2 regions of the Clostridioides sp. ES-S-0108-01 genome follow, and region 1 is predicted to be linked to the other one. Evidence: riboswitches for the same ligand, from Rfam matches in the RefSeq annotation. Region 1 holds a riboswitch; the other holds the start of a gene.
What was found. Region 1 has a riboswitch for S-adenosylmethionine ahead of IR152_RS18395 (methionine ABC transporter ATP-binding protein). Riboswitches for the same ligand answer to the same signal wherever they lie in the genome.
Positions count from the first base shown of each region.

Region 2: it holds a riboswitch for S-adenosylmethionine, as region 1 does, so the genes downstream of both, IR152_RS04775 (O-acetylhomoserine aminocarboxypropyltransferase/cysteine synthase family protein) here and IR152_RS18395 (methionine ABC transporter ATP-binding protein) in region 1, are expected to answer to the same signal.

Region 1 covers NZ_JADGMN010000031.1:27,508-31,716, forward strand. Annotated here, with positions in the region: gene IR152_RS18385 (MetQ/NlpA family ABC transporter substrate-binding protein) at 1-142, opposite strand, end outside; gene IR152_RS18390 (methionine ABC transporter permease) at 180-836, opposite strand; gene IR152_RS18395 (methionine ABC transporter ATP-binding protein) at 829-1,794, opposite strand; SAM riboswitch class I at 1,900-2,006, opposite strand; gene IR152_RS18400 (helix-turn-helix transcriptional regulator) at 2,293-3,237, opposite strand; gene IR152_RS18405 (hypothetical protein) at 3,504-4,103, opposite strand.
Region 2 covers NZ_JADGMN010000003.1:191,531-195,739, reverse strand. Annotated here, with positions in the region: gene IR152_RS04780 (homoserine O-succinyltransferase) at 1-425, opposite strand, end outside; gene IR152_RS04775 (O-acetylhomoserine aminocarboxypropyltransferase/cysteine synthase family protein) at 455-1,720, opposite strand; SAM riboswitch class I at 1,829-1,931, opposite strand; gene IR152_RS04770 (HAD-IC family P-type ATPase) at 1,985-2,986, opposite strand; gene IR152_RS20380 (cation-transporting P-type ATPase) at 2,886-3,107, opposite strand; gene yaaA (peroxide stress protein YaaA) at 3,235-3,978, opposite strand; gene bcp (thioredoxin-dependent thiol peroxidase) at 3,985-4,209, opposite strand, start outside.

The DNA of each region.
Region 1 (4,209 bases):
GTTTTGCAACTTCCAATATCTTTGCATGTGGATTTGACGAAGCTCCTACTAGTATTTTTTTATCCTCTTTGTTTGAACATCCTACTGCTGATATTGCTATTGCTGACACCAATGCTACTGACAATAATTTCTTTAATTTCATTTTTTACTTCCCCCTCTTTAAAATGTTTATGATTAAGTTATTTTAGTTTCTTATAAGCCAGATTTCCTACTCCTTGGATTATTTGAACTAATATTACAAGTGCTATTACTGTATACACCATTACTGCTGTATCAAATCTTTGATATCCATAAATAAGTGCTATATTACCTAGTCCTCCAGCTCCTACTGCACCTGCCATAGCTGTATAACCAAGTATAGATATTATTGATAATGTAATTCCAGATACTATTGAAGGCATAGCTTCCTTTATCATAACCTTAAAGACTATTTGTCTTTTTGTAGCTCCAAAAGATTTTGCTGCTTCTATTAATCCTTTATCAACTTCATTTAATGAGCTTTCTATAATTCTAGCAATAAATGGTGCTGCACCAATAGTTATTGGTACTATTGCAGCAGTTTCTCCTATACTTGTTCCAACGATTAATCTAGTGATTGGAATCATTGCAACTATAAGTATCATAAACGGGAAACTTCTAAATATATTTACTATAAATCCTAAAGCACTATTTATTGTGCTATTTGGTTTTAATCCATCTGGTTTTGTAACTACTAATATGATTGCTAATATAAACCCTAATATTGTTGCCACTATAGTTGGTACTATAACCATATACAAAGTTTGTAACAATGCACTTGGAAATAGTGTTGTTAAAAAATCAATTAAACTATTCATTTATCATTTCCTCCCATCTTATGCCCTTACTAGTCAGATATTGTTTTACTTGCTCTCCACTTTTATCTGAAATGTTTATAATAAGTGAGCCTAGAATATCATCTTTAAATTGTTCTAATTTACCAAATATTATAGACACATCTATATTTAGTTCTCTTGCCATAGTCGTAATAATAGCTTCATTAGAAATATCTTTAGGGAATAGTATTTTTATATTTGTTCCCTTTGGTAATATTATACTTTCTTCACCTATTAATTTTCTAAGTCCTTTAGTATTTCTTAAGAATATTTCTTCTGTATCTCCTACCTCTAAAACTTCTCCATTTTCCATTATTGCTACTCTTCCACAAATCTGCTTTATAACCTCCATTTGATGAGTTACAACTATTATTGTTATTCCCAAATTTTTATTTATATCTTCAAGCAACGAAAGAATTGATTTTGTAGTATTTGGGTCTAATGCTGAAGTTGCTTCGTCACAAAGAAGCACCTGTGGATTTAGTGCTAAAGCTCTAGCAATTGCAACTCTTTGTTTTTGACCACCACTTAGATTTCTAGGCTTATCATTTTTCTTTTCAGATATTCCAACTACTTCTAATAACTCTATAACTCTTTTTTTGATTTCTGCCTTTGAATATCCAAAACATTCTAATGGCAATGCTACATTATCAAATACAGTTTTTCTTTCAAGCAATGAAAAGTGTTGAAAAATCATTCCTAACTCTTTTCTTAAATCTCTCATTTGCTTTTCACTCAATGCCTTTACTTCCTTACCAGAAACAAGTACATTACCTTCTTGATATTCTTCTAATCCATTTATACATCTAAGTAGTGTTGATTTTCCTGCACCACTATGACCTATTATTCCAAAAATTTCTCCAGATTCTATTTCTATACTTACATCTTTAAGCACTTGAATCTTTCCATAATACTTATTAACATTTTTTATGCTAATCATAAAATTTCCTCCCATATATTCTGCTTAGTTTTTATGTTTATCCTCGCTTATGTATTACAACAAAATAAAAGCCCGAGTATAAACTCAGGCTTAGAAAGCTATTTATACTCATCTATCAACTATATTAGTTGCAGGATTTAGCACCAATGTATATAAAATATACTGGTTGCCGGGTTTCAAAGGGCCAGTCCCTCCACCACTCTTGATAAGACGTTATTTAATTTAATTCTATTATCATTTGTTGCTATGTTATATATAATATATTCAATAATAGTATTTGTCAATAAATTTATTTAAATTTTTTATTTTTATTATCGTTAAATAACTATTTTTAATTAGTTTTCTAGCTCCTAACACTTTATATTTTAATGTACATATAACTACAAAATATCATTATAAGAAATATATTAAATAATATTAATCTATCTAAATCACTTGTAAAATAAATTAAGAAAATTAACATTTTTCCAAACTCTATTCTATCTTAAATAAAATAATTTAAAAACAATGATGATTGTATAGCTCCAACACTTTAGATTTTATCAAAGATTTGAGTTCTATTGGTTCTATTGTTGTAGCATTTTTCCCAAAAGTTAAAAAATATTCAGCCACCCAATCAAGTGTGGATTTTGGTATACGCATATCTATGTATCCACCTTTAGGCAAAATTTTCAATCCTCTTGCCAACAAAAACTCTGTTTCACAACGTTTTACTCCCTCATCTGTCAAATTAATTTTAATATGATAATCTGTACCTACTTCCATATTATTAAGATAATCATGTATAGAAGATAAAACCTTATATTTTTTATTTGATAAGTTTTCTATACTCAAAATCTTCACAATTCTATCTACACGAAATTCCTTAATAGACTCTGATTTTATACAGTAGGCTGGACAATACCAAAGTCCATTCATGGCATACAAACCAATAGGAATAATGGTACGTATACTATTTTTTTGCTTTGATGAATATTCAATTTTAATTGTAGAATCATTCATTACTATATTGAACAATTCCTTCAATAATGGTGTTGAGCAATGCCTATCTGGTGTCCAAAAAACAAATTTACGTCTCATATTCTCAATATTATATTGAATATCATTTGGTATACAATTTAAAATTTTCTTTAAAGCAGAAATAGTTTCTTGCTCAAATGGTAAATCATTATAATATTCTAGTGACTGATATGCAAAGAATATAGATTTTATCTCACTTTCTGAAAATGTAATCGATGGAAGCATACGTTCTTTGAGTACATGATATCCTCCAGCTGCTCCAACTTTTGAATATAATGGAAATCCAATACTCTCCAGCACCTGTAAATCTCTTAGTATAGTACGTTTTGATACAGAAAATTCTTCTGCTAATTCTCCTGCTGTAAAATTTCTTTTTGCATTTATTGTTATCATCAGTTCAATTAAACGTTCAGCTCTTGACATGTTTACACTCCTAATTTCAATATAGTGACAATAATTGTCACTATTCTATGGTAAGATATTCTTACATTTAAATCAATAACAATAAAGAAGGGACTGATATTTTATGGAAAATAACCTCTAAATAAATCATAATGAAAATATTGAGATTACAAGATAAAAATAAGCATCTTGATAACATACAAAAAAGCGAAGCCAAAAAATATACTATTTACAAGGCTTCGCTATATTTAAAGTATTTATTTTTAATTTTGAGACTATTTATTCTATTATTTTTTATTATTTCCTGTTATTCCCAATCTATCATTCATATCTTTTATCATTTTTCTAAAACCACTGCCTATATCGTTTCCAACGTCTTCAGTCCCATGAACTAGTTGCATAAAGTCATTTTGACCTTTTTTCATATCTTCATCAGATACATTATCTAATTTTTCTAGTCTTTCATCTATATCTTTTACTAATCTTTCACCTTCAGCAATTAGGTCATCATTCATTCTCTTTAACTCTGTATCCTCTGTTTTACCATCTTTTTTAAGAGATGTTACAAATGATTGTATTTTATCTCTACTATCCTTATATGCAGCCTTTACATCACTTAGATATTTTTCATTTCCTGGATATTCTTTATCTTTAAACTGATTATTTATACTTTCTGGAGTATCATAAATAGAATATCTATTTAGTCCTGCTATATAATCATTATAGCTTGTTGAATAATAATTCATATATCCTTCATTATTATTTACAGATTCATTAGGATTTTTTCCTGCATTTTCACTTGGTTTTTCATTATCTCTAGCACATGCAGTTATTCCTATAGCTAGTACTAATGCTAATCCTACAAATAAAGTTCTTTTTAGTTTCATTTTTATTACCCTCCTAAATCTTTTATACTACAAAAAATTTTAATAATTTTCTTTCTTAATTTAGTATTTCTATATTTTTATTTTTTATTTACTAAAATTAAACAAT
Region 2 (4,209 bases), on a different contig from region 1:
GTAGATTTAGTTTTTCTTTTAGAATAATCCATAATCTCTTCTAGTTCATTCCAATAATCAACTTCTTCAAACTCCATTTGTTCAACTGGAGCTCCTGTTATTATAAGACCATCAAAGTATTCTTCTTTGGCTTCATCAAATGTTTTATAAAATTCTTTAACATATTCATTGCAACTTCTCTTACTCTCTCTTGTTGAAATTTTAATAAATTCCACAGATACATTGAATCCTGTTTTATCTATCCTTCTTAGTAAATCTAATTCTGTATCTATCTTTATAGGCATTAGATTCAGTATAGCTATCTTAGTATCTATGTTTTCTTCATATTTTAATTCCTTATTAAAATCTTCTTTGTAAATTACATCTATTCCTTCATCTAATAATTTATTAATAACAGGTAATCCTTTTGGTAGTATTAAAGCCATATTTTTTCACTTCTCTTTCTCTTAGAATATTAGAAATTTAAAGCTTGATTTAAATCAGCTATTAAATCCTCTACATTTTCTATTCCAACTGACAATCTTATTAGTGAAGGCAATACTCCAGATGCAATTAATTGTTCTTCTGTTAATTGTCTATGAGTAGTTGAAGCTGGGTGTATAACACATGTTCTTACATCTGAAACATGCGTAACTAAAGATGCTATCTGTAGTTTTTCCACAAATTTTTTTGCATTTTCTAGCCCACCTCTTACTCCAAATGATAAAACTCCACTACACCCTTTTGATAAATATTTTTTAGCATTCTCATAATACTTGTTATCTTCAAGCCCTGGATAATTAATCCAGTCTACATTTTCATGTTTTTCTAAAAACCTAGCTATTTTAAGTGCGTTTTCACTATGTCTCTCCATTCTAAGGTGCAGTGTTTCAACATTTAAGTTAGTAAGATATGCATTAAACGGGCTTAAACAATTTCCATAATCCCTAAGTAATTGAACTCTTGCTTTAGTTGCATACGCAGCATTTCCAAATTTTTCAGTATAACTTATTCCATGGTACGTTGGGTCTGGTTCAACTAATTCTGGAAATTTTCCATTATCCCAGTTAAAGTTTCCACCGTCTACTATAATTCCCCCAACACTTGAAGCATGCCCGTCTAAATATTTTGTAGTAGAATGAGTAACTATATTTGCTCCATACTTTAAAGGGTTACAAAGCACTGGAGATGCTAATGAATTATCAACTATAAATGGAACATTAATCCTCTTAGCTACATTTGCTATTTTTTCAAAATCTATAACTTCAAGAGTTGGATTTGCAAGTGTTTCTGCAAACACAACTTTAGTATTTTCATTTGCAAGTTCTGCTATCTCATCTTCACTTGAATCTAAGTCAAACGATATTAAATCTATACCAAATTTTTTAAGACTAGGTCCTAATAAATTGAATGTTCCTCCATATACTTTTGAAGAACAAAGTATGCTATCTCCTGATTTACATATATTTAAAACTGCCAACATATTTGCAGATTGACCTGATGATACAGCTACAGAAGATACTCCTCCTTCTAGTAAACTTATTTTCTCTTCAAAAGCTTGAATAGTAGGATTACTTATTCTTGAATATATATGTCCATCAACCTTTAAATCGAATAATTCAGCAAGTTGGTCTATACTGCTATATTTAAAAGTTGTACTTTGATATAAAGGTAATACTCTTGGTTCTCCATTACCTGGTTTATAATTTCCTTGCACACATATTGTCTCTTTATTATACATTTTTATATCCCCCTTAGATTTTATTAAAAAAATTAAACTATTTATCAGATGAGATTTAAAATAAATAAAGCCTGAGTATATAACTCAGGCTCTGTATAAGCTTAATTATACTCATCTCTCAGCTTTCGCCGCAGGATTTAGCACCAATGTATATAAATATACTGGTTGCCGGGTTTCATAGGGCCAGTCCCTCCACCTCTCTGGATAAGATTTATTTAATTTTTCTATGTTTTATATCTTATATATTTTTCCTAATTTTGTCAACTATTTTTTTAATTTTTTTCTTTTAATAACTTTCCCAACCTCTACTTGAACTACAGACATTACAGCTAAAACAATTGTTATAAGCCACTCTGAACTATTTAAAATAGTTAGACTAAAAGCATTTCTAAAAACAGGTACAAACAGTATTACTGCTATTAGCAATGCAGAAGTTAAAAACGAGATTAAAAGAAATGGATTTTTACCATTATTTCTATTAAACATTGAATCTATATTTGAACGCTGGCTAAATGCTCGTAACATCTGTGAAAATGCTAATACACAAAACGCCATTGTTTGACCTACAGAATGATTTTCTATATTAAGACCAATTTTATATGCTAAAATAGTCATTATTGCCACAAATATACCTTGGGTAACAACTCTTTGTATAAGGTTTTTTTCAAACAAAGTGGTTGATTTCACTGGCTGATGCTTCATTATATTTCTGCTTGGTGGGTCAACTCCAAGAGCAAGAGCTGGAAGTGTAGCAGTTGCAAGGTTTACCCACAGAATATGAACAGCAAGAAGTGGAGTATCCCAATTTAATAGTATTGCTACAAACAGTGTAAGTATCTCTGCTATATTACCAACAAGCAAGAATTGTATAACTTTTTGTATGTTCCTATATACACGCCTACCTTCTTTTATTGCATAAGCAATTGTTGTAAAGCTATCATCCATTAAAATCATATCAGAAGAATCTTTTGCAACATCTGTACCACTTATACCCATAGCTATACCAATATCAGCAGATTTTAAGGCAGGAGAATCGTTTACACCATCCCCAGTCATTGCTGGTACTTCTCCAATTCTTTTTAAAGATTTTATTATTCTAAGTTTATCAAATGGGGACACACGAGCTATAGGTGAATTCATATTTTTTAATGCTTCTAATGATATTTCATCCTTTTTTTCTTGAACAATACCAATAATTGCATTTACTATTACAATTATTAGTATTACAAAAGCTTCTGTAAATTCGCCAAATATTAAAGACAACACCACTCTTTTTAAGCCGTTTTTCCGCCTCGGTATCGGTGAGCCCCTCCTCTGATGAATCTAGACTTTCTAAAATTTCATGAGTTGCTCTTGAATGCCAAGGCATCTGTTTGTGATTTTCCATTTTGGAAGACCACTCCTTTCTTTTTTGATTTAAGAGTAATTATATTTTAAAATCAAGTTCAGTTCAATACACAATAAGTATATTTTACCTAAATTTAACAATGCCATTTAATACTTAATAAAAAATTCTACTCTTTTACAAATATGTATTCACTATTATCAGATAAGTTTTCTTGGTACTTATATCCTTCTAAGTTAAACTTTTTTAGCTCCTCAATATCTATTATCCTATTTTTTACAATGTACTTTGCCATCATACCTCTAGCCTTCTTTGCTTGTGTAGATTCCACTTTCAATATACCATTTTTGTTTACTTTAAAAGTACATGTAATATATGTATCACTATCTTTAATAAATCTTTCTATTGACTTGCTGTATTCATTTGATGAAAGATTAATGATAGCTGTTTTTTCTTTGCTTAATTCTTTATATATGCGATTTCCCCAATATTCATATAAATTCTTAAACTCACCTATCTGTAATTTTGTCTGCATTTCTAACCTATATTCATATATACTATCGTATGGTTTTACAAGCCCATACAATCCACTTATGATTCGAATACAACTATCTGCAAATTCTTCATCTTGCTTTGTAAAATTTTCTGCTTCTATATTTTTATACTGTATTCCATCATAAGTTAAGATTGCAGGGCTTCCTAATCTATCGAACTTAATGCTTTCAAATCTATTTTTATTTAACACAGCTAATTTTTCATTAATTTTCATTTTATTTTTAAAATCTTCTATGCTAAATGTATTTATATTTTCAACTATTTCTTTTGTATTATCTATAAAACAGGGCAAATTCAAATCTCTATCAAATATTTCTATATTCTTCATATTTTTAGCTGGTGATAACATTATAATCATAAATTCTTATTGCTCCTGTTTTTCCAAATATTCAAGAATCTCTTGTGCATTTGTATCTGGTTTTGCTTTTTCAAAAACTTTTTCAATAATTCCATTTTCATCTATAATATATGTCGCACGTACAACTCCAAATGCAGTTTTTCCATACATTTTTTTCTCTTTCCATACATCAAAAGCTTTTATAGCAACTAAATCAGGGTCAGAAAGTAAAATAAAAGGAAGTTCATGCTT